Regions from separate parts of the Bradyrhizobium sp. SZCCHNS3052 genome, predicted to be linked through region 1. Evidence: predicted binding sites of a transcription regulator. Region 1 holds the regulator's gene; the other holds the start of a gene.
The links. The regulator PhoB, encoded in region 1, activates phosphate uptake and scavenging genes when phosphate is short. The targets are predictions, from matches to a motif close to TGTCATNNANCTGTCAT.

Region 1 (14,499 bases):
GCAGGATGTCCGGCCAGGCGATGCCGCCCTTGCGTGCCAATGCGAGGCTCTCGGCCATCATCGCCGCGGTCGTCGCGATCATCAGGTTGACGGCGAGCTTGGCGTAGCGTGCCTCTTCCGCCGCACCCAGATAGGTCTGCGCGCGTGTGAAGCTTGCCAGCAGCGGCGTGATCCGCGCGAAGGCCGCTTTCGGTCCGGATACGAAGCAGGTCAGCTCGCCGGTGTGGGCGATGCTGGCATTGCCGGAGATCGGCGTGCGCAGATAAGCGACGTCGCGGGCGGCCGTGGCGGCATCGACCTCGCTCGACGCATCGACGCCCACGGTGCTGGTCTCGATCAGGATCGCGTCGGTCGCCATGGCTGCGATCAGTCCGTTGCTGCCGAGCATCGCCGCGCGCAGTGCGGCGTCGTCGGGCAGCGACGAGATGACCACGGCATGGTCGCGCACCGCCTCCGTCGCGCACGACGCGGCGGCCATGCCGAGCGCACGTGCCTCATCGAGCCGGGCGGCGTTGGGATCGAACGCGGTGACGTCATAGCCGGCCTTGGCAAGCCGCGCCGCGATCGGCAGGCCGATCTTGCCGATGCCGATGAAGGCGAGGCGCTTATCAGGAAATGACATCGATGCCGTCCGTTGCTTGCTTCACGTGCCGGGCCCGCGTCCGGGCAGGCCGTCGAAGGTGAACGCCCCCGTCACGCGCGGGGCGCTGCAGCGATGGGATAATCGACCTGGAAGCGACCGATCCTGAGGTCGCCGAGCTCCTCGCGCACGCGCAGGTGCTCGGGATGCGAGGCATAGGCCCGCAGCGCGGCGCTGCTGGCAAATTCGGAGAACAGGACGACGTCGCAGGCATAGTCGACGTCGCTGACATCGAGACCGACCTCGATGTGGGTCAGGCCGTCGATGCGGCCCTTGAGGCCCTCGAACAGGGTTTTGACCTTGAGCCGGGCCGCCGCGCGCTCGGCGGCCGTCTCGGCGCCCAGCCGCCACATCACGATGTGCCTGATCGGCCCCGTCATTCCAGCGTCCTCACCTGAGCTTTGTTCTTGGGCTTTGTTCTTGTCGGACGATTTTGCCTTGCAGGAAATGGAAATAAAGGACAAAAATTGTAACTCTGTTTTCCGCTCAGCGTAACAATGGACCGTCTGCTCCAGCTCGAGGTGTTTTCCCGGACGGCCGAGCTGGGCAGCCTGTCCAAGGCCGCCGAGTCCTTACGGATGTCCAACGCCGCGGCGAGCCGGCATCTCAGCGCGCTGGAGGAACGGCTCGCGGTGCGCCTGATCGAGCGCAACACGCGCCGTCTCTGGCTGACCGAAGCCGGGCAGGAGCTGCTGCAGCGCTGCGGCACGCTGCTCAACGAGCTGGCCGAGGCCGAGGATGCCGTCAGCGATCGCGCGCTGTCGCCGCAGGGCATGCTGCGCGTCACCAGCTCGCTGTCGTTCGCGACGATCTATCTCGCGCCGATGCTGCCGGCGTTCCGCGCGATGTATCCGAAGCTGAACCTGCAGATCATCGCCGCCAACCGCTATCCGGATTTCATTGAGGCGGGCATCGACGTGGCGATCCGCACCCGCGAGCATGAGCCGGACTCGGGCATCGTCGTCCGTCGCATCGGGCAGATGCGGCGCGTGCTGGCGGCGGCGCCGTCCTATCTCGCGAGCCGTGGCTGTCCCGTCGTTCCCGGTGATCTCGTGCGCCACGACATGCTGATCTACAATCTTGCCAATGATCCGTATTCCCTGTCCCTGCGCAACGGCGCGACAGCCCAGAGCATTCGGATCGCGCCGACGCTCGACAGCAACGACGGCCAGGTGATCAAGGGGGCGGCGCTTGCCGGGCTCGGCATCCTGATCCAGCCGCTCTACATCGTGCAGAGCGACATTCTGGCCGGCAGGCTGGTGCCGGTCCTGCTCGACTGGGAGCTGCCGCTCTTGACGATGAACATCGCCTACCAGAACCGCGTCAGGCTTCCGGCCAAGATCAGGGTGTTCGCCGATTTCCTCGTCGACCATATCCGCGCCCATTCCGACCCGGGGATCTGGATCGAGCCGCCCAAGCCGGATTGAGCCGATGCCCGCGTGCGGGGGGAGGGCGGATCATGTTCTGAGAAAAATAATTACCTTGCTATTTTTCGGAAATCGTGGTCTCTTGCGTGCAACCCGCCTCGAGCAGAGGGACGTACGCGTCGTCACGAACGTGGAGGCGGGCTGCGATGGACGTGACGGCTGTGCCAGACGAGCGCAGGCGGCACGGACGGCGAAGTCGTGTGGTCCTGGCCTCTCGATGCTGAGGTCAAGTCCGTGGTCGTTGCTTGACGGCACGCGCGGGCGATGGGGGCAAGAACGCCGATCCCCAGGGAGAGCACGAAGGACACCGTTAACACCGTCGCGCGGGGAAGGCCGGGTCTGTCCGGCTGTACCTGTGGTACCTGCCGCCTGCATTCTTTTGAGCAGGCGGGCCACGGGCCTCAGCCGAGGTCCGGCCTTCCTCGCGCCCTCTCGTTGTTCAGAGGGACACGACGAATGCATCACTCGGGTCTCACCAGCCGCGAGACGGCGAGATCGTGTCTCGTTGGCCGACGGCGCCAACCCAATCCTCATGGCGTCGTCCCGGACAAGCGCGCACCGCGTGCGCCGATCCGGGACCGATAACCCCAGGGAGGCGTGCGAGGCACGATGGTCGACCGACCCCGCCCAGCCACATCCGCCGGTGGCTATGGGTCCCTGCGCAAGGCCGGGACGACACCGAAAGGTGCGGCGGGCGACGCGGGCAAAGGAGGCCCATCTTGATTGAGCGATGCTCGCGAAAGGCCAGGGGCGATGCCTCCCCCGAACGACCGCCCTCGATCCGTAAAAACTCGGATCAAAATCTAAATATCAAGAATTATCAACGGCTTGTGACTGTCATCCGACTGTCATCGAACCTTTATAAAAGCCACACCGAGGCCCCCTAAAGCGGCCGGGGAAGCGCAATCGGGCGCAGATGGCGCTTCGCTTCCCAAGCATGGAGACCAGCTATGAATTTCGTCAAAGCTATCGTCGCTGCCGGCTTGGTCGCCGCATCGACGTCGGCGTTCGCTGCCGACATCACCGGTGCGGGCGCGACGTTCCCGTTCCCCATCTATTCCAAGTGGGCTGACGCCTACAAGAAGGAAACCGGCAACGGTCTGAACTACCAGTCGATCGGTTCCGGCGGCGGCATCAAGCAGATCCAGGCTAAGACCGTGACCTTCGGCGCCACCGACGCGCCGCTCAAGGCCGAGCAGCTCGAGAAGGACGGCCTGGTGCAGTGGCCGATGGTGATGGGCGGCATCGTGCCCGTCGTCAACCTCGAGGGCGTGAAGCCGGGCGAGATGGTGCTGGACGGCGAGACGCTCGCCAACATCTATCTTGGCAAGATCACCAAGTGGGATGACGCCGCGATCAAGAAGCTGAACCCCAACGTCAAGCTGCCGTCCGACGCGATTGCCGTGGTGCGCCGCTCCGACGGTTCGGGCACGACCTTCAACTTCACCTACTACCTCTCCGAGGTCAGCGCCGACTGGAAGAGCAAGATCGGCTTCAACACCGCCGTCGAGTGGCCGGTCGGTGTCGGCGCCAAGGGCAATGAGGGTGTGTCCGGCAACATCGGCCAGACCAAGAACTCGATCGGCTATGTCGAGTACGCCTATGCCAAGCAGAACAAGCTCACCTACACCGGCATGATCAACAAGGCCGGCAAGACCGTGCAGCCGACCGTCGAGGCCTTCCAGGCCGCGGCCGCGAATGCCGACTGGGCCAAGGCCCCCGGCTACTACGTGATCCTCGCCAACCAGCCCGGCGACAAGTCCTGGCCGATGACGGCGGCGACCTTCATCCTGATGCACAAGGAGCCGGCCGACAAGGCGGCGTCCGGCGAAGCCATCAAGTTCTTCAAGTGGTCGTTCGAGAAGGGCGCCAAGATGGCTGAGGAGCTCGACTACATCCCGATGCCCGACAGCGTCGTGAAGCTGATCGAGAAGACCTGGTCGGCCGACATCAAGAGCTGATCCGGACGTATCGAAAATCCCCCTCTCCCGGCCTCCGGGGGAGGGGCGCTACCGGGGTTGAGGCGTGTCCAAGGAACAGGGGGCAGAATTGGCAGAGATGGCGGTTCAGACCGAAGTCAGCGATATCGCGGCTGCTGCCGGACCCTATGACCGGGCACGCGCGCTCAACGCCTTCAAGCTCGGCGACGTGACCTTCTATTGGATCACGCGGCTGTCCGCGATCTCCGTCCTGTTGATCCTGGGCGGCATCATCCTGTCGCTCATCGTCGGCGCATGGCCGGCCATGAGAGAATATGGCTTCGAATTCCTGTGGACGCGGCGCTGGGCGCCGTCGGCCGATCCGCCGGTGCTCGGGGCGCTCGGCCCGATCTACGGTACCTTGGTCACGTCCTTCATCGCGATGCTGATCGCCATTCCGGTCGGTCTGGGCATTGCGATCTTCCTCACCGAGCTGTGCCCGCAATGGCTGCGCCGTCCGATCGGACTTGCCATCGAGCTGCTCGCCGGCATTCCTTCGATCATCTACGGCATGTGGGGCTTCTTCGTGCTGGGGCCGTTCCTGGCCTATACGTTCCAGCCGTTCATGATCAATCTCTGCGCCGGCATCCCCGTGCTGCAGGACATCTTCGCGGGTCCGCCGTCCTATCTCAGCCTGTTCAACGCCTCGCTGATCCTGGCGATCATGGTGCTGCCGTTCATCACCTCGATCTCGGTCGACGTGTTCAAGACGGTCCCGCCGGTGCTGAAGGAAGCCGCCTACGGGGTCGGCTGCACCACCTGGGAGGTCGTGCGCAGCGTCGTCATTCCCTACACCCGTGTCGGCGTGATCGGCGGCGTCATGCTGGCGCTGGGGCGTGCGCTCGGCGAAACGATGGCGGTGACCTTCATCATCGGCAACTCGTTCCGTATCTCATCCTCGATCTTCGCACCGGGCACCACGATCTCGGCCGCCATCGCCTCCGAATTCCAGGAGAGCGACGGGCTGCACCAGTCGAGCCTGATCCTGCTCGGCCTGCTGCTGTTCGTGCTCACGTTCTTCGTGCTGGCGAGCGCGCGGCTGATGCTCATGCGGCTCGAAGCCAAGGCGGGAAAATAAGCCATGTCCAGCGCTGACACGCTTACACTCGATGCGCCGGTCAATCCGATCTATGCGCGCCGGCGCCGCAGAGACATCGTGATCCGCGGCCTCTGCGTTGCCGCCGCGATGTTCGGCGTCACCTGGCTGGCGCTGATCCTGTTCACGCTGTTCTATAACGGACTCGCCGGCCTCAGCCTGCAGGTTTTTGCCGCCGACACGCCACCGCCCGGCTCCAGCGAAGGCGGCCTGCGCAACGCCATCGTCGGCTCCTTGATCATGACGATCATCGGCGTCGGCATCGGCGCGCCGCTCGGCCTGTTTGCCGGCACCTATCTCGCCGAATACGGCCGCAACGACCGCCTGACCTCGGTGATCCGCTTCATCAACGACATCCTGCTGTCGGCGCCCTCGATCATCATCGGCCTGTTCATCTATGGTGCGGTCGTGGTGCCGATGGGCGGCTTCTCGGCACTCGCGGGTTCCCTTGCATTGGCGGTCATCGTGATCCCGGTGGTGCTGCGCACCACCGAGGACATGCTGCTGCTCGTGCCCAACCCGCTGCGCGAGGCGGCGTCTGCGCTCGGCCTGCCGCGCTCGCTGGTGATCCGCCGCATCGCCTATCGGGCGGCGCGCTCGGGCCTCATCACCGGCGTGCTGCTGGCGACCGCCCGCGTCGCCGGCGAGACCGCGCCTCTGCTGTTCACCGCGCTGTCGAACCAGTTCTGGAGCCTCAACCTTTCCAAGACGATGGCGAACCTGCCCGTCACCATCAACAATTTCGTCCAGAGCCCTTATGCCTACTGGAAACAACTGGCCTGGAGCGGAGCCCTTCTCATCACTCTGGCCGTGCTCGCCCTGAACATCGGTGCACGCATTCTCGGCGCCGAGAGGAACACCAAATGACCGAACTGTCCGTCTCCGTCAGTCAGCCCAATCACGCTCTTCACGGCAAGGCGCTTCCGGATGCGCCGGCCAAGGTGACCGCGCGCAACCTCAACTTCTACTACGGCGACCATCATGCGCTGAAGAACATCAACCTGTCGCTGGGCACCAACCGCGTCACCGCGTTCATCGGCCCGTCCGGCTGCGGCAAGTCCACGCTGCTGCGCATCTTCAACCGGATGTACGATCTCTATCCGGGGCAGCGGGCGACCGGGCAGCTGATGCTCGACAACACCAACATCCTCGATCCCAAGCTCGATCTGAACCTGCTGCGTGCCCGGGTCGGCATGGTGTTCCAGAAGCCGACGCCGTTCCCGATGACGATCTACGAGAACATCGCCTTCGGCATCCGCCTCTATGAGAAGATCTCCAAGTCGGAGATGGACGACCGGGTCGAGAAGGCGCTGCGCGGCGGCGCGTTGTGGAACGAGGTCAAGGACAAGCTCAACGCCTCGGGCCTGTCGCTGTCCGGCGGCCAGCAGCAGCGGCTGTGCATCGCGCGTACCGTGGCGGTCCGGCCGGAGGTGATCCTGTTCGACGAGCCGTGCTCGGCGCTCGATCCGATCTCGACCGCCAAGGTCGAGGAGCTGATCCAGGAACTCGCCGAAAACTATACGATCGCCATCGTGACGCATAACATGCAGCAGGCGGCGCGCGTCTCCGACAAGACCGCCTTCATGTATCTCGGCGAGCTGATCGAGTTCGACGACACCAGCAAGATCTTCACCTCGCCGAGCGATCGGCGGACCCAGGATTACATCACCGGCCGGTTCGGCTGACGCCGACGACATTGTCTTCAGGAGATCATCATGGCCAGTGAACATACCGCCAAGGCGTTCGACAGCGATCTGCAGGACCTCACCCGTCTGGTATCGGAGATGGGCGGCCTCGCCGAGCGGCTGATCGTCGATTCCGTCGATGCGCTGGTGCGACGCGACATCGCGCTCGGCCAGAAGGTGGTCGCCACCGACGCCGAGGTCGACAAGCTGCAACGCATCATCGAGGAGCGCGCCGTTCTTACCATCGCCCGGCGACAGCCGATGGCGGTCGACCTGCGTGAGATCGTCGGCGCGATGCGCGTGGCGACCGATCTGGAGCGTATCGGCGATCTCGCCAAGAACATCGGCAAGCGCGTCGCGGCGCTGGAGAGCGACTTCCATCCGCTGAAGCTGATCCGCGGGCTCGAGCACATGACCGATCTCGTGCAGTCGCAGGTCAAGACGGTGCTGGACGCCTATGCCGCGCACGATTTGCCGGCGGCGATGACGGTGTGGAAGGGCGATGAGGAAGTCGATGCCATCTGCACCTCGCTGTTTCGCGAGCTCCTGACCTACATGATGGAGGATCCGCGCAACATCTCGTTCTGCATCCACCTGATGTTCTGCGCCAAGAACATCGAGCGCATCGGCGATCACGCGACCAACATCGCCGAGACGGTGTTCTATATGATCGAAGGCCAGCAGATCATGGACAAGCGCCCGAAGGGCGACATGACGAGCTTCGCATCGACGATCCCCGGCAACTGAGAGAGACGGTTCAGACATGGGCGCCCGAATTCTGGTGGTGGAGGACGAGGAGGCGCTGACGACGCTGCTGCGCTACAACCTCGAGGCCGAAGGCTACGAGGTCGAGACCGTGGCGCGCGGCGACGAGGCCGACACGCGCCTGAAGGAGCGTGTTCCCGATCTCGTCGTGCTCGACTGGATGCTGCCGGGCCTGTCCGGCATCGAGCTGTGCCGCCGCCTGCGGGCGCGGACCGAGACCCGGCAGTTGCCGATCATCATGCTCACCGCACGCGGCGAGGAGAGCGAGCGCGTGCGCGGCCTCGCGACCGGCGCCGACGACTACATCGTCAAGCCGTTCTCGGTGCCGGAGCTTCTGGCGCGGGTGAAAGGCCTGCTGCGGCGGGCGAGTCCGGAGCGGCTGGCGACCGTGCTGTCCTATGGCGACATCGAGCTCGACCGCGAGAAGCGCCGCGTGGCGCGCTCTGGTAGGCCGATCGATCTCGGCCCGACCGAATACCGCCTGCTCGAGTTCTTCCTGGAGCATCCCGGCCGCGTGTTCAGCCGCGAGCAGCTGCTCGACAGTGTCTGGGGCCGCGACATCTACATCGACGAGCGCACCGTCGACGTCCATATCGGCCGCCTGCGCAAGCTGCTCAATCCCGGCCGCGAGCAGGACCCGATCCGCACCGTGCGCGGCGCCGGTTATGCGCTCGATGATCGCTTCGCCAAGAGCGAGCAGGTGTAAGGGGCGATCGGGCGTGAGGACGCAGCAGGTGTGAGACGCGAGGCGGCCCGATTGAGGAGATCGCGGTCCGCTTTCCGCCACGCCGCCGCCGTCTTGATCGTGTCTGCTTCGTGGCCCGTCACGATGTTTCGGTCCCAGCGGACGCCCTTGATCAAGACCATCATCATATCTCTTGCCGTGCTGCTCGGCGGCGCGGCGGGCGCCACGGCCGCCGAGCTCGAAGACGCGGTCGCGGCGGCAGGCAACGGGCAGCATGCGGCGGCGATGCGACGGCTGCTGCCGCTGGCCGCCAAGGGCGATGCGCGGGCGCAGTTCGACGTCGGCTTCATGCACGCCTTCGGCTGGGGCCAACCGCGCAACCCCGCCGAGGCGCTGGCGTGGTACCGCAAGGCCGCCGATCAGGGGCTCGCTGTCGCGCAACACTATCTCGGCATCGCCTACGTCAACGGCGAAGGTGTTGCGAGCAATTACGGCGAAGCCGGCCGCTGGTTCAGCCGCGCCGCGGCGCAGGGCTTCGCCCAGTCGCAATACATGCTCGGCCTGATGCTGCTCGACGGCCGCGGTGTGAAACAGGACGTCGTGCAGGGCTATGCCTGGCTGGTGATGGCGGGCCGTAGCGGCGTGCGATCGGCCGGCCGCGACGTGCAGCGGGTCAAGTTGACCGAGCCGCAGCGCGTCCAGGCCCAGAGTGCCATTGCGGCCTGGCGGCCGAAGCCGGAATCGGCGGAGGCCGGCATCGCCGCTCCGCGTCCGGAGCAACTGCTCGGGCTCGACCGCCACATCGGCGAGGTCGTCGATCCCACCTCGTGGCCGGCGTCGTCGATCGGCGTCGTCACCGTCGCGCAATACTCGACCGGCGGCTGGTGCACCGGCACGCTGGTCGCGCCGCGCGTCGTGCTCACCGCGGCGCATTGCGTGTTCAACGGCGTGGCGCAGGTCAGCCCCGGCAACGTCCGCTTCCTGGCCGGCATGAACAGGGGCACGCCGGCGGCATCGTCGGTCGCCGACAAGCTGATCGTGGCGCCTGATTTCGTCCCGACCCGGCACGACAGGTGGTCGCTCGACCGCTCGCCCGCCGATTGGGCACTGATCGTGCTGAAGGACGCGCTGCCGTCGAAGCCGGTTGAGGTCAGGGCGCTGACGCGCGAGGAATTGCAGGCTGCGACCACGGCCGGAACCATCTCCGAGATCGGCTATGGCCAGGAGCGGCGCTATTCGCCGACCGGCCAGCGCAATTGCAGCGCCGGCATGACCAAGGACGGGATGCTGCTGACGGTGCATTGCCTCGCCAATTTCGGCTATTCGGGCTCCCCCATCATGGCCGACGTCGGCGGACAGCCGGCCGTGGTCGGCATCTTCTCGGCGTTCCACGAGGAGACCCGGCTGATGTTCGCCGCCCCCGCGAGCCAGTTCGAGGCGGTCGTGCGGCGCGAGATCACGGCACAGAGTGCCTCGATGCGGTGAGCGAAGGAGGGGCGAGAGAAGAAGATGTCCCGCCGCTGGTCATGATCTGTGCGTGACTGGATAGCGGGTTGCCAAGCGAGAGGGCAATCCGGGAAGGGCCGCCCACGTTTTCCTGCAGTTTTTGCCTGCAGCGGGGGGCTTTACCGAACTGGCCTGGCTCTTGCTATAGTCCGAGTATGACGATTGTTCAAATTGATCATCCTCGTGCCCCTCGGCTGCTGTGGTGGCGATCGCAGCCCGGCCGCAACGTTGCGCTCGTCGGCGGGCTGGTCGCCGCCAACGCGCTCGCCTGGGCCTGGGCGTTCGCGCTCTACGCCGACCGGCCCGCCATCGTCGGCACCGCGATGCTGGCCTGGCTGCTCGGACTGCGCCATGCGGTCGATGCGGATCACATCGCGGCGATCGACAACGTCGTGCGGAAGCTGGTGCAGGACGGTAGCGCCCCGCGCGCCGCCGGCCTGTATTTTGCGCTCGGCCATTCCAGCGTCGTCGTCATCGCCACCATCGTCGTGAGCCTCATCGCCGGCGCCGACCTCCTGGATGAAGAGAGCGCGATCAGGGCGATCGGCGGCGTCATCGGCACGTCGGTGTCGGCCGGCTTCCTGCTGCTGATCGCGTTGGCGAACCTCATTCTGTTCGTGAACCTCTGGCGCCGCGCCGCACAGCCGCAGTCCGAGATGGAAACCGCCGGAAGCTCCGGACGGGGCATCCTCATCCGCCTGCTGCGCCCGGTGCTCCGCCTGGTGGGACGCGCCTGGCACATGTATCCGCTCGGTTTCCTGTTCGGTCTCGGCTTCGACACTGCGAGCGAGATCGGGCTTCTCAGCCTGTCGGCAACCGAGGCAGCGCGCGGCGCGAGCCTCGCCCATGTCCTGGTGTTTCCGGCGCTGTTCGCGGCTGCGATGGCCACCGTCGACACCGCCGACAGCATGCTGATGGCGGGCGCCTATCGCTGGGCGCTGACCGATCCCGCACGCAAGCTGCGCTATAACCTCGTGATCACCGGCGCATCCGTTGCCATCGCGCTGGTGATCGGCGGCTTCGAGGCGATCACGCTGTTGGCGCCGCGGCTTGGCCTGACCGGGGGATGGACGGGGGTCGCCACCGCGCTGGGCGACGATGTCGCCAATCTCGGGATCGTCGCGATTGGCCTGTTCGGACTGATCTGGGCGGTCGCCATGCTGCTCGGTCGCAGCCAGCGCGGTTCCGAGGCTATCCCCGGGGAAGCGCTTGCCAGTGTTCATGCGGGGGCGCTAAACCCGCCGGTGATACGAAGCGGAACGCTTAAGACGGGCTAGGAGCGGGGCCTTATGATGGTCGGCTCTGAGGGAACGATCAGGATGCTATGGCTGCAGGGTGCGAGCTGCGGCGGCTGCACGATGTCGATCCTGGAAAGCGGCGCGTCCGGCTGGTTCGACGAGCTGCGCCAATCCGGCATCGATCTGGTATGGCATCCCTCCGTCAGCGAGCAGACAGGGGACGAGGTCGTGGAGCTGTTGGAGGCGATCCGCGACGGCCGCGAGCGGCTCGATCTGCTGGTGCTCGAAGGCTCGGTGGCGCGCGGACCTGGTCTGACCGGCCGCTTCAACATGCTCGCCGGCACCAACCGCTCGATCTATCACTGGCTGCTCGATCTGGCGCCGCTGGCCGACTACGTCGTTGCCGTCGGCAGTTGCGCCGCTTATGGCGGCATTCCTGCTGCCGGCATCAACCCGACCGATGCGGTCGGATTGCAGTTCGAGGGCAGCGACGTCGGCGGCGCGCTCGGCGCGGGCTTTCGCTCGAAACGCGGGCTGCCGGTGATCAACGTCGCAGGCTGTGCGCCGCATCCGGGTTGGATGATGGAAAGCCTGCTGGCGCTCACCTCGGGCGATCTGACGGCAGACGGCCTCGACGCGGTCGGCCGTCCGACCTTCATCGCCAATCACCTGGCTCATCACGGCTGCTCGCGCAACGAGTTTTACGAGTTCAAGGCGAGCGCGGAGACGATGTCGGAGCGCGGCTGCCTGATGGAGCATCTCGGCTGCCGCGCAACGCAAGCGGTCGGCGATTGCAATCAGCGCTCGTGGAACGGCGGCGGCTCCTGCACCAAGGGCGGCTACGCCTGCATCGCCTGCACCTCGCCGGGCTTCGAGAGCGCGCAGAACTATCTGCAGACGGCCAAGCTCGCCGGCATTCCCGTGGGGCTTCCGACCGACATGCCCAAGGCCTGGTTCGTCGCGCTCGCAGCGCTGTCGAAATCGGCCACGCCGCGTCGCGTCCGAGTTAATGCGACGGCGGATCACGTCGTGGTGCCGCCGGGCCGTGCCGGCGACAAGCGCCGTCCATGACGCGGATCACGGTCGGACCGTTCAATCGTGTCGAAGGCGATCTCGAGGTCAGGCTCGATATCGAGAGCGGCCGCGTCACCAGGGCGGAGGTGACGGCGCCGCTCTATCGCGGCTTCGAGCAGATCCTGGAGGGGCGGCCGCCGCTGGACGCCCTGGTGATCGCACCGCGAATCTGCGGCATCTGCTCGGTGTCGCAATCGATCGCCGCCGCCGCGGCGTTGCGCCAGGCCATGGGTATTGCGGCAGCGCCAAACGGCGTCCTCGCGGCCAACATCGCGCACGCGGCCGAGAACGCAGCCGACCATCTGACGCATTTCTACATCTTCTTCATGCCGGACTTCGCCCGCGACGTCTACGCCTCGCATGCCTGGCATTCGGCTACGGCCGAGCGCTTCGCGGCCACGAAGGGCAGCGCGGCCCGCGATGCGTTGCCTGCCCGCGCGCGGCTGCTCGAGATCATGGGCCTGATCGCCGGCAAATGGCCGCACAGTCTCGCCTTCCAGCCAGGCGGGACGACGCGCGCGATCGAGCTCGGCGAGCGCGTGCGGCTCAACGCGATCGCGGCGTCGTTTCGCGGCTTCCTTGAACGCGTCGTGTTTGCCGACAAGCTGGAGAACGTGCTCGCCTTGTCGACATCGGACGAGCTCGACCGTTGGCGGGAGGGCCGCGCCGGCGACTTCGCGCATTTCCTTCGGCTGGCCGATGCGCTCGCGCTGGCCGACCTCGGAAGCGGACCCGGTCTCTTGATGAGCTTCGGCGCGTATCACGACTTCAATGGGGCTCGTTTTCGCGCTGGCGTCCGCACGAGCAGTGGCGAGGTCCAGGCTTTGCCGTCGGACGGCATCACCGAGGACGTCTCGCACGCCTGGATGCACGATACGTCGCTCGATCCGGCCGAGAGCCGCACCGTGCCCGATGCCGACAAAGCCGACGCCTATAGCTGGTGCAAGGCGCCGCGTCTCGCGGGAGAACCGGTCGAGGTCGGCGCTCTCGCAAGGCAGGCCATCGACGGTCAGCCGTTGATCACCGCGCTGCTCGCGAGCGGTCGCAGCAATGTCCGCAATCGTGTCATCGCCCGGCTGATCGAAACCGCGCAGCTCGCGCTGTCGATCGAGCACTGGATCAAGGCATTGCGTCTCAACGAGCCGTTTTGCGAAAACAGCGCCAGCGCGGTCGACGGCAATTTCGTCGGGCTCGTGGAAGCTGCGCGCGGCAGCCTCGGCCACTGGCTCGCGGTGCGCTCCGGCCGGATCGAGCGTTATCAGATCATCGCGCCGACGAGCTGGAATTTCTCTCCGCGCGACGCGGATGGGGTAGCGGGCCCGCTCGAACAGGCGCTGGTCGGCACCGAGGTCGGCACTGCCGGCGCGCGTGCGGTCGGCATTCAGCACGTCGTGCGGTCGTTCGATCCCTGCATGGTCTGCACGGCCCATTGAGCGCGCTGCACACAGGCAGGCAGCAAGCGGAAACAAGCTTGTCGGTGCAAAGCGCGTGATTTCCGATTATCGCGCGCGATCCGCCTTCCAAGGATCCACGATCGCGGCCTCGCTGCTGCAAGCATCTGGAATCATTATGATTCAAATCCAGCAATGATGCTGGCCCGCATCTTGCTGTCCTTCTCGCCAGAACGCGATCAGATGATCGCCAACGCGATGTCAGGGGAGGACTCATGGGCGCGGCAACGGAAACTTTTTACAGCGTCATCAGGCGTCAGGGCATCACGCGGCGCAGCTTTCACAAGTTCTGCAGCCTCACCGCAACGAGCCTCGGCCTCGGGCCGCTCGCGGCCAGCCGCATCGCCAACGCGCTCGAAACCAAGCCGCGCACGCCGGTGATCTGGATGCACGGGCTCGAATGCACGTGTTGCTCGGAGAGCTTCATCCGCTCGGCGCATCCGCTGGTGAAGGATGCCGTGCTGTCGATGATCTCGCTCGACTATGACGACACCATCATGGCGGCGGCCGGCCACCAGGCGGAGGCCATCCTCGAAGAGACGCGTGCGAAGTACAAGGGACAGTACATTCTTGCAGTCGAGGGCAATCCGCCGCTGAACGAGGGCGGCATGTTCTGCATCGACGGCGGCAAGCCGTTCGTCGAGAAGCTCAAGATGATGGCCGAGGACGCCATGGCGATCATCGCCTGGGGCGCCTGCGCGTCCTGGGGCTGCGTGCAGGCGGCGAAGCCGAATCCGACGCAGGCGACGCCGATCGACAAGGTCATCACCAACAAGCCGATCATCAAGGTGCCGGGCTGCCCGCCGATCGCCGAGGTCATGACCGGCGTCGTCACCTTCATCACCACGTTCGGCAAGCTGCCCGAGCTCGACCGCCAGGGTCGGCCGAAGATGTTCTACTCACAGCGTATCCACGACAAGTGCTATCGCCGACCGCATTTCGACGCCGGCCAG
Region 2 (14,499 bases), on a different contig from region 1:
GAAGCCGAGCCGGCGCGCCGGCAGCAATGGCTGATTCCGTCGATCGAGACCGAAATTCCCGCGCATGCGATCCTCTATCGGCCTGCTGGCGGTGGACCGTTTCCGCTGGCGGTGATCGCGCATGCCTCGACGCAGAATCCGCTGTGGCGGGCACAGCTGCCGCAGCCCACCTACACGGCGCTGGCGCGTCTCCTGGTCGGGCGGGGCTATGCCGTGCTGGTCCCGGAGCGGCTCGGGCACGGCCGCACCGGCGGTCCCTATGTCGAAGACCAGGGCGGCTGCGCCGACGCGGACTACGAGAAAGCGGGACGCGCGACCGCGGCGCAGATTTCGCGCGCGCTTGCCTACATGCGCGAGCAGCCGTTCGCGGCGAAGGGCGGCGCCGTCATCGTCGGCCATTCGGCCGGCGGCTGGGGCGCGCTGGCACTCGCCGATCAACCGCCGCAGATCGTCTCGGCAATCATCGTGTTCGCGCCCGGCCGTGGCGGCCATGCCGACGACATGCCAGGGCGCGTCTGTGCAGAGGCGCGCCTGCTTGATACGGCCCGCGCGTTCGGACGCGGCGCGCGCGTGCCGGTCACGTGGCTGGTCGCGGCCAATGACAGCTACTTTCCACCGCCGCTTTCGCGTCGGCTTGCGGAGGCCTTCGGCTTGGCCGGAGGCCAGGCGGACTTCAAGCTGTTGCCAGCGTCCGGCGAGGAGGGGCATTGGATGATCGAGCACGACGACGGCGTGGCACTGGCGGCGGATTTGCTGTCGCGGGCGCTGACAACGACACGTCGATCGACGCATCCGATGCCGCCGAACTAGCAGGACACGATGACGCTGTATTTCCTGGTCAAATATCTCCACGTGCTCGGCGCCATCGTCATTCTCGGCACCGGCACGGGGATCGCATTCTTCATGCTGATGGCGCATCTGAGCGGCGAGGCCGCGTTCATCGCGCGCACCGCAGGCGTCGTCGTCATTGCCGACATGCTGTTCACGCTCTCGGCGGTGCTGCTGCAACCGGTCACCGGCGGCACGTTGATGTGGCTGTCGTCCACGGCCGTGAGCGAACGCTGGCTGCTCACCTCGCTCGCACTCTACGCCGTCGCCGGCCTGTTCTGGGTCCCCGTGATCTTCATGCAGATCGAACTGCGCGACCTCGCCCGTGCTGCTGATATCAGCGCACAGGCGCTGCCGCCGCGCTACTTCATCGTCTTCCGCCGCTGGTTCCTGTGCGGCATCCCCGGTTTCGGCGCGGTCATGGCCATTCTCTGGCTGATGATCGCAAAGCCGTTCTGACGAGACGCGCATGATCACGTCGACCACCCCCCGCATCCTCGTGCTTGGCGCCTCCGGCCTGATCGGACGCTTCATCACCGACGATCTGCGCCGACGTCGCTGTGCGACGGTCGGCGTCGCGCGCGCGTTCTCGCCATCGCAACGCGCGTCGCCGTTCGACATCGAGCTGCCGATCATGGCGCTCGACGCGCCGGCTTTGGCGAGTCTGATCCGCGCCCACGAGATCGATGTCGTCGTCAACTGCCTCGGCGTGCTGCAGGATGGTCCGGGCAGCGATACCGCTGCCGTGCATCGTGAGTTCGTCGCGCGCCTACTCGCAGCGATCACGGCCTGCGGCCGTCGCGTGCGCTTCATCCACATCTCGATCCCCGGCGCGGCCGATCAGGATCGCACCGCCTTCGCCACCACCAAGCGCGAGGCGGAGCAGTTGATTGCATCCTCAGACATTCCCTACGCCATCCTGCGCCCGGGCTTCGTGATCGCGCCATCGGCCTATGGCGGCAGCGCGATGGTCCGCGCGCTCGCGGCGCTTCCGGTCGACCTGCCGGCGAGGGATGCGGCGACGCCGTTCCAGCCGGTGGCGGTGGCGGACATCGCCGCGACCATCGCCTGGCTCGCGATGCGGCCGATCGATGACGAGGCGACGCGCGCGGTGAGCTGGGACCTGATGCAGCCCGAGGCGGTGACGCTTGGCGACGTCGTCGATGCGTTTCGGCGCAGTTTCGGCACGACGGATTGGCCGCGCGTTGCCGCGCCCGCACCACTGATCAATCTCGGCGCTTTCGCCGGTGACCTCTGCAGCCGGCTCGGCTGGATGCCGCCGATGCGCACCACCGCGATCGCCGAGCTTCGCCGCGGGGTGCACGGCGATCCCGCACCATGGGTCGCGGCAACCGGCATCACACCCACGACGCTGGACGCCGTCGGCGTGCGTGGCGCCACCATTCAGGACAAATGGTTCGCGCGGCTGTTCCTGATCAAGGCACTGATCATCGCGAGCCTCGTGCTGTTCTGGGTCACATCGGGGTCGATTGCACTGTTCGTCTCGTTCCCGGCGACCACGGCGGTCCTGACCACGCGCGGCTGGCCGGAAGGCTTTGCGATTCCGTTCGCGGCGATCACCAGCATGATGGACATTTCGGTCGGCCTATTGATCGCGTTCCGCAGAACCGCAACATTCGGGCTCGCCGCCGGCATCCTCGTCTCGCTCGGCTACATGCTCGGCTGCGCGATCCTCACGCCCGATCTCTGGCTCGAGCCGCTCGGCGCCCTGGTGAAGACGGGACCTGCGATCGTGCTGATGCTGGTCGCGCTGCTCATGATGGACAATCGCTGATGACCAACTGGCCCGACGATGACGTGATCCTCTACGACGGCGTCTGCGTGTTCTGCTCCCGCTGGGTGCAGTTCGTGATCGCGCGCGACACCGCCAGGCGCTTCCGCTTCACGCCGATCCAGTCGCCCTACGGCACCCGGCTGGCACAGGCCTTCGGCATCGATCCCCAGGACCCCGACACCAACGCGGTCGTGCATGGCGGCAAGGCGCATCTGAAATCCGATGCTGCGCTGACCGTATTGTCGAACCTGCCGGGCTGGGGCTGGACGCGCGCGCTGCGCGCCATTCCGAAGCCGCTGCGCGATGCGGTCTATGGCGTGGTCGCACGCAACCGCTACCACATCTTCGGCAAATACGAATCCTGCTTCGTGCCGGATGCCGAGCTGCGCAAGCGGGTGCTGGAGTCGTGATCCGGTCGGCGGCGAGATGCGGCAGTGGGCGATTAATCGATTGAATCGAATGATACGTGCGATATAATCTGTTGGATCGATTGTTCACAGCATGAAATTCTCTTCCTCGCACTTGGTTTGGGAGAGATTTCCATGGCTGCCCCCTCGCACGATCTGATCGCCGATGCGCCCGTTGCCATTCATCATCGACCTGCGCACGCGCCCGCGACGCCGGCGGCACCGACGCTGCTGCCCGGGCTCGCGCTGTCCGCGGCGCTCGCGGCCGGCGCCTTCGGGCTGCGCCTGCTGCCGGGCCTCGGCCTGTTCAGCCCGATGATCCTGGCGATCGTGGCAGGGATGGCGCTGCACAACGTGGTCGGCACACCGGCGCGGGCCAAGCCCGGCGTCGCCTTCTCCATGCGTCGCGTACTGCGGCTGGCGATCATCCTGCTGGGCCTGCAACTGACGGCGACGCAGATCGTCGAGGTCGGCGCGCGTGGTCTCGCCGTGATCGCGCTGAGCCTCACCGGCACCTTCCTGTTCACGGTGTGGATGGGACAGCTGCTCGGCGTCAATCGCAAGCTGGCGGAGCTGATCGCCGCGGGCACCTCGATCTGCGGTGCGTCCGCCGTGATCGCGACCAACACGGTCACGCGCGCCCATGACGAGGACGTCGCCTATGCGGTGGCCTGCGTCACGGTGTTCGGCTCGATCGCAATGTTCATCTATCCGCTGCTTCCGGCGCTGCTGCATCTCGACGCGCACGCCTTCGGCCTGTGGAGCGGCGCCTCCATTCACGAGATCGCCCAGGTGGTCGCGGCCGCGTTTCAGCAGGGCCAGCAGGCCGGCGAGTTCGGCACCATCGCCAAGCTCGCCCGCGTGATGCTGCTGGCGCCGGTCGTGCTCACGCTCGGCCTGCTGGCAACGCGGCGTGCGCGCCATGGCGGCGAGACCCGGGGCAATGCGCAGCCGCCACTGCCCTGGTTCGTGTTCGGCTTCATCGCGCTGGTCGGCCTCAACAGCGTGATCAGCATTCCCGCCGAGATGAAGACCGTGATCGTGACGGCGACCACGTTCCTGCTGTCGATGGCGCTGGCCGCGATGGGACTGGAAACGGATTTCGCCAAGCTCAAGGCCAAGGGCCTGCGGCCGCTGGCGCTGGGCCTGCTCGCCTTCCTGTTCATCGCAGGCTTCAGCCTGGCCCTGGTGAAGCTCACCACATAGGACGCTTGTGACGCTCGAACAGCTCAGGATCTTCGTTGCGGTCGCGACCCGCGAGCACGTCACCCAGGCGGCGCGCGACCTCAATTTGACCCAGTCGGCGACATCGGCGGCTGTGGCCGCGCTCGAAGCGCGCTACGAGACCAGGCTGTTCGATCGAGTCGGACGCCGCATCGTGCTCACGGCGACCGGGAAGGCGTTTCTCGTCGAAGCGAAGGCGGTGCTGGCGCGCGCGGCCGCCGCCGAGACCGTGCTGAACGATCTCGCCGGCCTGAAGCGGGGGCAGCTGGCGCTGGCGGCCAGCCAGACCATCGCGGGCTATTGGCTGCCGGCCTTCATTCACCGCTTCAGTGCCGCGCATCCGGCGATCAGGCTGCAGCTGTCGATCGGCAATACCGAGCAGGTCGCGACCCAGGTCCGCGAGGGCTCTGCCGATCTCGGCTTCATCGAGGGCGATGTCGACGATCCCGTGCTCACGGCTCAGCCGGTCGCGGAGGACAACATGGTGCTGGTCGGTCCGATCGATCATCCGCTGTGCCGCGGAAGGTCAGTGACAACCAGCGACCTGAAGACGGCGCGCTGGGTGTTGCGCGAGCAGGGCTCCGGCACGCGCGCCGCGCTCGAAACAGCGCTTGGCCGCTTCGGAATCACTCCGGCCGAGCTCGATGTGGTGTTCGACCTGCCGTCCAACGAGGCCGTGCGCGGCGCCGTCGAAGCCGGCGCCGGCGTCACGGTGCTGTCGCGCCTCGTGGTCATGCGCGCCGTCAAGGCCGGGCTGCTCGCCGTCGCCAACATCGAGCTGCCCAAGCGGCACTTCTACAGCCTGCGCCACAAAGAGCATCACCAGACGCAGGCCGCACGGGAGTTTCTGCGGATGGTGGAGGAGACGTATTGATCGGCACGTCATCGCGAGCGCAGCGAAAGCGACCCGGAAATCCCACCGCGGTGACAGTCTGGACTGCTTCGCTGGGCTCGCAATGACGATCGATGGACTAGCGCCTGGTTAATGACGCCAGAGCTTCCCGCGCCGCGCGCTCGCCGCTGTCACGCGCGCCATGGGCGGTCGAAAAGAAATCCGGGGGCGTCGCCTCGCCGGCGAAGAACAGCCGATCATCAACCGGCGCGGCCAGCACGGCGCGCTTGTCGGCATGTCCGGGCAGTGCATGCGAATAGGCGCCGCGCGCGAACGGGTCGGCGCCCCAGCGGGACTCGGCGAGCGGACGGAGGCTGTTGCGGATGTCGTTGCCGAGCAGGGCCGCGATGTCGTCGATCGCCTGCGCCGCCAAGGCCCCCTCGCCCGCCGCCTCGATGTCGCGGGCGAAGCTGCCGCCATAAAAGCCTTCGATGCAGGGCTGGCCGAACGGGCGCAGCTGGAAGCTGCCGACCCGCGCGGTGTGGCTTCGGCCGCGCATGCCCGAATCCCTCGGCAGGTGCTCCCAGCCGTCGAGCGCCAGCGTCACCTTGTTGTCGAGACCGAGCGGCAGGCCAGCGGCGGCTTCGACCTTGCTCGGCAGGGCCGGCGAAAAGCGGAGCGTTTCGTCGGCCATGAGACTGGTCGGCACGGTGACGATGACCTTGTCGGCCGTCAGCGTGCCCTGTGAGGTCGTCAGGCGGATGCGCGTGTCGCCGTGATCGATCAGGGTCACGTTGCAGCTCATGGCGATCGGCAGGCCCCCGCCATAGGCGGCGACCAGCGCGCCATAGCCGCGGCGAATCCGCCAGTTCAGCTCGGTGTCCTCATAGGCCTCGAAGTCGAGCAGCGACATCTGCGCCAGCTCGCAGCCGTTGAGATAGGTGCAGATCGCGTCGATCATGCCGTTCCAGCGATTGCCGGGCTCGAGGCAGATGCTCGCCGGCGCATCGCGGCCGCTCCTGGCAGCCTCCGCGGTACGCATGAAGAACGCCTCCAGCGCGCGGATGAATTCTTCGCGCTCTTCGCGCGGGAATGCCGCCTCATAGGCCTGATCGCGCCAGGGCGGCCGGCTGGTGTCGATAGTGAAAGCAAGCTGCTCGGCAATGCCGACGAACGAGTTGCGATCAGCCGAATGCAGCCAGCCGCAGCCGAGATCGAAGGTGACATCAGGCGAAGCCATGATGGTGTGAGCGCGGCCGCCGATGCGGTCGCGGGCCTCCAGGACGATGAACGAGACGCCCTTGTCCTGCAGCGCATGTGCCGCGCCGAGGCCCGCGGCACCCGCGCCGATGACGGCGATGTCGATGGAGGATGGGAAAGACATTGGCTCATCCAACTCCGTCGTCATGGCCGGCCTTGTGCCGGGCATCCACGTCGTCCTCGCAAGCCCCAAAACGTGGATGGCCGGGACAAGCCCGGCCATGACGCATTTGAGAATGGAGGGCGGAAATTACGCCACCGCTTCCTTCTGCTTCTCGGCGCGCTTGCGCTCGTTCGGATCGAGATGCTTCTTGCGCAGCCGGATCGACTTCGGCGTGACCTCGACCAGCTCGTCGTCCTCGATATAGGCGAGCGCCTTTTCCAGCGTCATCTTGATCGGCGGCGTCAGACGGACGGCCTCGTCCTTCGACGTGGTGCGGATGTTGGTGAGCTGCTTGCCCTTCAGCACGTTGATCTCGAGATCGTTGTCGCGGGTGTGCTCGCCGACGATCATGCCGCGATAGACCTTCCAGCCCGGCTCGATCATCATCGGGCCGCGGTCCTCCAGCTTGAACATCGCGTAGGCCACCGCCTCGCCCTGGTCATTGGAGATCAAGACGCCGTTGCGGCGGCCGGCGATCTCGCCCTTGAACGGGGCATAGCCGTGGAACAAGCGGTTCATGATCGCGGTGCCGCGGGTGTCCGTGAGCAGCTCGCCCTGATAGCCGATCAGGCCGCGGGTCGGCGCGTAGAACACCAGCCGCAGGCGGTTGCCGCCAGAGGGGCGCATCTCGATCATCTCGGACTTGCGCTCGCTCATCTTCTGCACGACGACGCCGGAATGCTCCTCGTCGACGTCGATCACAACCTCCTCGATCGGCTCCAGCCACGCGCCGGTGGCCTCGTCCTTCTGCAGCACCACGCGCGGACGCGACACCGACAGCTCGAAGCCTTCGCGGCGCATGGTCTCGATCAGGATCGCGAGCTGCAATTCGCCGCGGCCCGACACTTCCATGGCGTCCTTGTCGGCGGATTCGACGACGCGCAGCGCGACATTGCCCTCGGCCTCGCGCAGCAGGCGGTCGCGGATCATGCGGCTCGTGACCTTGTCGCCTTCGGTGCCCGCCAGCGGCGAGTTGTTGACGATGAAGGACATCGACACGGTTGGCGGGTCGATCGGCTGCGCCGGGAGCGGAGTCTCGACCGAGGGATCGCAGAACGTGTCGGCGACGGTGCCCTTGGTCAGGCCCGCGATGGCGACGATGTCACCGGCCTCGGCCTCGTCGAGCGGCACGCGCTCGATGCCGCGGAACGCGAGAATCTTGGAAATACGGCCCTGCTCGACGACCTTGCCCTCGGCGTTCAGCACCTTCACGGCCTGGTTGGGCTTGATGCTGCCCGAGGTGATGCGGCCGGTGATGATGCGACCCAGGAAGTTGTTGGCCTCCAAGATGGTGCCGATCATGCGGAACGGCCCCTCTTCGACCGACGGCGCCGGCACATGGCGCAGCACCAGGTCGAACAGCGGCTGCATCCCGGCGTCCTTCGGACCTTCCGGGCTCTCGGCCATCCAGCCCTGCTTGGCCGAGCCGTACAGGATCGGGAAGTCGAGCTGCTCCTCGGACGCGTCGAGCGCGGCGAACAGGTCGAACACCTCGTTGATGACCTCGGTCGGACGGGCGTCAGGACGGTCGACCTTGTTGATGACGACGATCGGCTTGAGGCCGACCTTGAGCGCCTTGGAGACCACGAACTTGGTCTGCGGCAGCGGGCCCTCGGCGGCGTCGACCAGCACCAGGGCGCCGTCCACCATGTTCAGGATGCGCTCGACCTCGCCGCCGAAATCGGCGTGGCCGGGAGTGTCGACGATGTTGATGCGGGTGTCCTTCCACTGCACCGAGGCGGCCTTGGCCAGGATGGTGATGCCGCGCTCGCGCTCCAGATCGTTCGAGTCCATGGCGCGCTCGGCGACCTTCTGGTTCTCGCGGAAGGTACCCGACTGCTGCAGGAGACGGTCAACCAGGGTGGTCTTGCCGTGGTCGACGTGGGCGATGATGGCGATGTTGCGAAGATTCATGGTCGGTGTCTTCTAAGCTTTCTCAAGAGCTCGTGCTCTGTCCCCGGCGGGGCGCGCGCTTTGTTATAGTCGAATCAAGCTGTTAGCTTTGCGACGCGCGCTCGCGAAACTCGTTCGGCGGCAGGGGCCGGCAGCCCCAAATAGGAAGCCCGGCCAATCGACCGGGCAGACCTCACGCGTTGCGGCGCAATATAGGCAAAAAATGCCAAAAAACAATGACTGCTTTCAGGAACGGGGAGCGGTTTCCGAGCGGCTGGCTAACGCCTCCGCCGCCACGCGCCTCCGGGAGGCGCGGGAGAAGACAAGATCAACCACTCCGACCGGCAATCCCACGAGGACCAGCGCTGACAGCCAACGCGGTTGGCTGGAGTCTGTACGCGGGACGTCAATGGCGCCTGCAGGCTCAGCCCGCCGCGGCCTGCTCGGTCGGATAGACGCCGCGCAGGACCTCTTCGAAATGGGTCTTCACGGCCTCGTTGCACAGGCAGGAGCGGCGCTTCAGCGCGTCGAAGTCCCGCACCATGAAGGCGCCGCGGCGGGTTTCGAGAATGCCCTCGGCCCTGAAGGTCTGGACAACCCGGCTGACGTAGCTGCGGCCGACGCCCAGCAGCGTTGCCAGCTGCTCATGCGTCAGCGGCACGATCGGCTCGCCATCGGTACGGTCCATCGCGGCCACGATCCACTTCGCCGTCCGCTGCTCGATCGAATGGATTGCGTTGCAGGCGGTCGACTGGAACATCTGCGCCAGCATGCAATCGGCGTAGCGCGCGAACACGTTGCGCAGCGTCTTGGATTGCAGCTTGGCGGCCGCCAGGCGGGACAGCGGCAGCCGTGCGAACGGGCCGCCGAACTTGACGACGATCCGTGTGTAGGCCGGCAGGAAGCCTTCGCTGACGATCCCGCCGACGGCGCCCTCGCGGCCGACCAGGATGGTCTCGACGTCGCGGCCATCCTCATTGGGAACGAGATAGGACGTCAGCGCCGGCCCGCAGGGAAAATGCACGATCTGGACGTCGTCACCCGGACTGTAGAGCAGCTCGTTCGGCGTTGCCTCGTCCTCCACCAGATACGGCGAGATCAGCGCGTAGTCGGCCGGACTGAGCCGCCGCAGCAGGTTGTTGTAGGGCCGCTCCCGGCTCAGCGTGGTCACACCTTGGCTCAGCATCGTCATCCCCGTGCGCAACGCATGTGCGTGATCCGTGCACCTTGTGTTCACAAGTGCACCGACACAGGAACTCTGATATGCTGCCTTGGTTCCAGGAACCCGCCAGCGCGCTCGAGAGGAGGCGCCGGCCGCGGGGTCCATCCCTCATCCTGGAACCCGCAGATCCCATGACCAGCTCGCAATCAGGCGTGCCCGAGTTCTATCAGCATGTGCTGGTCGTCGAAGACGACCCCATCATTGCACTCGGACTGGAAGACACGATCACCGACCTCGGCGTTCCCGACATCAGGATCGCAGCCGACGTCGCAACCGCGCTCGCCATGATCGCCGAGCGCGTCCCGCAATTCGCGCTGCTCGATGTCGGCCTGGTCCGCGAAAAGAGCTTTGCGATTGCCGAGCGGCTGACGGCGCTCGGCATTCCCTTCGCATTCTCGACCGGCTATGGCGCCGACCGCGTGCCGGCCGCATTCGCCGACCGGCCGCGGCTGCCGAAGCCTTGCCCGACCGAGGCGCTGGAGGCGGCGCTGCGGCGACGCGATTAGTTGCCGTCGCCGCACGCGGTCGTCTTGCCGCCGAACAACGAGACCTCAGCCCAGCTTCGGATCGAGCGTGGTCGACCACAGCGCGACGTCGGCGCGATCCCGCAGGGTCACGGTCATCTGGCCCGTGGCGCCTTCGATCTTGACGTGGCCGAAGAACTGCATGCCGGCCGACGGCGGCAGATTCTGCTTGTCGAGGCCGGGCGCCTTGATGAAGCGCACCTCGGGGCCGAAGGTGTTGTCGAGCTCGTTCGGACCGAACGTGCCGGCATGCAGCGGGCCGGAGACGAACTCCCAGAACGGCTCGAAGTCCTGAAACTGCGCCTTGTTCGGATCGTAATAATGCGCGGCCGCGTAATGCACGTCCGCCGTCAGCCACACCGTGTTCTGGATCGGCGCCGTCTTGATGAAGCGCAGGATCTCGGCAATCTCGAGCTCGCGGCCGCGCGCCGGGCCGTCACCCTGGGCGATGGCTTCCGAGCCCTTCTTGTTGGCCGCGTCGTCATAGACGATGATGCTGAGCGGCATGTCGGAGGCGATCACCTTCCAGGTCGCGCGGGAATTGAGCAGCGCCTGCTTCAACCAGCGCATCTGCTCCGGCCCGATGAAGTAGGACGCCGGACCATACTTGTCCTCGAGATTGGGACCGTTGGCGCCGCGGTAGCTGCGCTCGTCGAGCACGAACACGTCGAGATGCGGGCCATAGTTGATGGTGCGATAGACTCGGCCCGGCTCGATGATGCTCTCGCGCATCGGATACATCTCGTGGAAGGCGCGCGCCGCGCGGGCCGCGAGCAACTGGATGTTGCGCTCCTTGTAGGCGGCGGGCAGCTCCTTGGACGCCGACCAGTTGTTGGTGACCTCGTGATCGTCCCACTGCACGAAGATCGGCACCTCGGCATTGAAGGCGCGAACATTCTCGTCGAGGAAATTGTATTTGTGGGCGGCACGAAATTCGTCGAGCGTCTCGGCGACCTTGGCCTTCTCTTCCACGGTGAGGTTCTTCCACACCTTGTTGTCCGGCAGCTTCACCTCGGACTTGATCGGACCGTCGGCGTAGATGGTGTCGCCGGAGTGCAGGAAGAAGTCCGGGCGGTGCTTCTTCATCGTCGAGAAGGTGAACATGCCGCCATCATCGGGATTGATGCCCCAGCCCTGCCCCGCCACGTCGCCGCCCCAGACGAACGAGACGTCGCGCTTGTTGCCTGGCGCGGTGCGGAAGCGGCCGGCCACGGCCTCGCTTTCGACCGCGGTATGCGACAGGTCGCGGAACTTGACACGGTAGAAGATGTCCTGGCCGCTCGGAAGGCCGTCGATCAGCATCTTGGCCGTGAAGTCGCTTTCCGGAAGCGCGGCAATCGGAGGCAGCGTACGCGCGTCCTTGAACGATTCGGTGGTCGCCACCTCGACCAGCATGTGCGACGGCCGGTCGGCGCGCGCCCAGACCACGCCACCATCCATGCCGACGTCGCCGGACTGCACGCCATGCGTGATCTGCGGCCGGTCGGCGGCGCGGCTCAGATAGGGCATCGCCAGCGTCGTGACGCCGGCTGCGGCGGCCGTCGACAGGAAGCGGCGGCGGGACAGGGCGGTGTGCGGTCGAGGAATGCGAAGCGTCATGCGGATCTCCTGGTCGGATCGCGCGCGGGAGCCGGCGCGAGCCACGGCCCGGCAGACCTAGAAAAGATTGATGACGCTGGAATTACAATCGCGCCGTGGACAGCGCGTGACGCGGCCGCAGGGCGAACATCGTCCGCCCTCAGGTGCCGGCGGCACGCAACTGCGCGCCGGTTCGCTGCAGATTGGCGGGCATGCTCATCAGGATGAGCTTGCGATCGGCCACCGCGTTGTGGAACTGCTCGAGCGCGATGTTGAACGCGGTCAACGCCGCGTGCTCGATTGCACCGTCCTCGAAGCAGGTCAGCGTGTTGCGCAGGATCTCGTCGGCCTCGCTCTGCAGCTGGTCGAGCTCCTCGGTCGAATCGCTCTTGCGCGCGATCGTGATCATCTCCAGCAGACGATCGCGCAGCGAGGTGTTGATGGTGCGTTCGTCGCGCTTGAGATAGCCGGCGAACCACGCACCGGCCGAACCCATCGCCGAAAGCGCCATCAGGCCCCACCAGATGTAGTCGCTGTAGCGGTCGAGGAAGGTCTTCTCCTCGCCGTTGATGAACGCCGCCGCGCCGGGATGCGCCGGAATCGCGGCGTCCTTGTCGGTGTCGGGGGTCTCGATCTTGGCAGCCAGCGGGAACTCCGACAGCAATTGCTGGCGCACCGAAAACAGCTGATGGGTGAACGCGGACACTGTCGAATCCGACAGGCCTTTGCGCGCCACGATGTGGTGGTTGAAGCTGATGGTCTTCACCTCGTCCTCGGGACGATCGGGCGAGCCGCCAAACGCGCCGGCGGGAATTTCGGTCGATTCATATTCGGGGTGGTTCTGCGCGATCGCTTCGGCCGAATCGATCGCCAGGAAGGTCGGCGTGCCGCCGTCCTTGGTGGCAGCGGCGATCGCATCCGCCGTGATTTTGCTATTGATGGGTCCGGCCGCAAGATAGACGTCCGCCCGCTGGTTGCGCACGGCTTCGGCGGCCTCGGTGATCGGGACTTGGACGATCTCGACCTTGCTGGCGTCGACGCCGTACTGATGCAGGATCACCTTCAGCAAATTGGCGTTCGCCGGGGTCCGACCGATGATGCCGACCTTGTGGCCCGCGAGCTGGGAGATCTTGGTGATCTTGGCGCCCTTGCGACCCTTGCCCTTGCCGCCCGGAGGCACCCAGAGCACGGCGACGTTCTTGCGCAGCGTCGCCACGGCCTGCGCGTTCTTTGGGACCTCGAGGTCACCCCGGACGATCGCGAGATCAACCTTGCCTGCGGCCAGCGCCTGCGCGCTCTGTGCGGCGCCCTCGGTCGGAACCGGCCGCAGCCTGACGGAGGCGTGCGACTGGGAAAAGGCCTGGGTCAGGGCCTGGACGACCTTCAGGTCGTCGCTGTTGGGCGGACCGACCGCGATCTTGAGCACCACGGGACGCATCGCGAAATAGTAGGCACCCGTCAAAGCGCCGACGACCGCAAGGATCCCGGCGATGACGATGAACACGGCAGGGCGCATCCGTGAGCGCTGCGCTGGCGTGGTCTGAGTATCTACCAGATCCCGTCCTCCGGTGGTCCCAGGCCCGGGCGATGCCACAGGCGGCTTCGTCTGGCCACGTCGTCCTTCAATAGAGCCGAACTGTAGCAAATTTCTTGTCCGCCCGGGGTGACATCTGCGTCATGGTTACCATCGCACCAGTCGCCGGAGGATCGGGGCAGTTCCAAGCGCCTCCGGCATCGCGCCTGTGACAAGGCTCTGATCGGGATGCGTTTTCGGTTAGTCTTGGCAACCGGACACCAGCGCGATCCAGCCGGAGGTAGCCCCGCGATCACCCGGATGCCGCCACGTGTCCGGTCGATTGCAGCACAAGAGGAGATCGAGATGCCGCAACCATTGTCGACGGAGGCACGCGCCACCGCCTTGCGGGAGCTTCCCGGCTGGTCTGAGGCGCAAGGCCGTGAGGCCATCGCCCGCACGTTCACATTCACAGACTTCAACGAAGCCTTCGGCTTCATGACCCGCGTCGCCCTGGTCGCTGAAAAGGCTGACCATCATCCCGAGTGGCGCAACGTCTACCGCACCGTCGAGGTGGTCCTCACGACCCATGACGCAGGCGGCGTGACCATGCGCGACATCGCGCTCGCCAAGGCGATGAATGCGATCGCCGCGACGATGCGCGGCTGAGATCTTCGCGACGACGGCACGCGCCTTGCGGCCGGCGCCGCCATCACCACATCCGAGGGCGAGGACCGCGCCCCCAGCGCCGTCGGGAACCGGAGATCGGACATCATGTCGGATGCGACCGACTACAGCGTTGGCTTCGAGCCCGCGGAGCGGCTGGCCCGGGATCGCGAGACCCTTCGCCGTCGTTTCTGGATCAAGTTCAAGAAGGTTGTCGCGCGGCTGCCATTCGCCGAGGAGCTGCTTGCGGCGTATTACTGCGCCTTCGACAAGGAGACACCCCGGCACGTACAGGTCGCCCTGCTCGGCGCCATCGCCTACTTCGTCGTGCCGTTCGACTTCATGCCTGACGTGTTGCCCATCCTCGGCTTCACCGACGACGCGGCGGTGCTCGCCACCGCCATCCGCATGGTCGCTTCGCACATCACGCCCGACCATCATGCGGCAGCCCGCGCCGTACTCGCGCGGCTGGCGGCAGACAAGAACGCTGACGGCGAGAATATCGGCTGACGGCGGCTCCGGCCGGCAAGCCGGGCGCCCGCAGTCAGCGCATCGGAAGGGCACAACAGCAAAAAGCCCCGCATCCGCGGGGCT

Region 2: the regulator PhoB is predicted to act here: its motif matches at 11,818-11,834, upstream of QX073_RS15200 (alkaline phosphatase D family protein).

The regions. Positions count from the first base shown of each region.
Region 1 covers NZ_JAUETB010000005.1:236,295-250,793, reverse strand. Annotated here, with positions in the region: partial or broken gene QX073_RS19100 (NAD(P)-dependent oxidoreductase) at 1-625, opposite strand, end outside; gene QX073_RS19095 (Dabb family protein) at 694-1,020, opposite strand; gene QX073_RS19090 (LysR family transcriptional regulator) at 1,138-2,067, shown strand; gene pstS (phosphate ABC transporter substrate-binding protein PstS) at 3,018-4,028, shown strand; gene pstC (phosphate ABC transporter permease subunit PstC) at 4,126-5,124, shown strand; gene pstA (phosphate ABC transporter permease PstA) at 5,128-6,009, shown strand; gene pstB (phosphate ABC transporter ATP-binding protein PstB) at 6,006-6,827, shown strand; gene phoU (phosphate signaling complex protein PhoU) at 6,858-7,574, shown strand; gene phoB (phosphate regulon transcriptional regulator PhoB) at 7,591-8,298, shown strand; gene QX073_RS19055 (trypsin-like serine protease) at 8,446-9,762, shown strand; gene QX073_RS19050 (HoxN/HupN/NixA family nickel/cobalt transporter) at 9,939-11,060, shown strand; gene QX073_RS19045 (HupU protein) at 11,076-12,092, shown strand; gene QX073_RS19040 (nickel-dependent hydrogenase large subunit) at 12,089-13,528, shown strand; gene QX073_RS19035 (hydrogenase small subunit) at 13,762-14,499, shown strand, end outside.
Region 2 covers NZ_JAUETB010000004.1:45,273-59,771, forward strand. Annotated here, with positions in the region: gene QX073_RS15150 (alpha/beta hydrolase family protein) at 1-810, shown strand, start outside; gene QX073_RS15155 (DUF2269 domain-containing protein) at 820-1,287, shown strand; gene QX073_RS15160 (SDR family oxidoreductase) at 1,298-2,623, shown strand; gene QX073_RS15165 (thiol-disulfide oxidoreductase DCC family protein) at 2,623-3,033, shown strand; gene QX073_RS15170 (YeiH family protein) at 3,166-4,236, shown strand; gene QX073_RS15175 (LysR family transcriptional regulator) at 4,244-5,128, shown strand; gene QX073_RS15180 (NAD(P)/FAD-dependent oxidoreductase) at 5,226-6,470, opposite strand; gene typA (translational GTPase TypA) at 6,597-8,423, opposite strand; gene QX073_RS15190 (Crp/Fnr family transcriptional regulator) at 8,827-9,588, opposite strand; gene QX073_RS15195 (response regulator) at 9,756-10,130, shown strand; gene QX073_RS15200 (alkaline phosphatase D family protein) at 10,176-11,747, opposite strand; gene QX073_RS15205 (TAXI family TRAP transporter solute-binding subunit) at 11,887-13,230, opposite strand; gene QX073_RS15210 (4a-hydroxytetrahydrobiopterin dehydratase) at 13,561-13,908, shown strand; gene QX073_RS15215 (YkvA family protein) at 14,014-14,415, shown strand.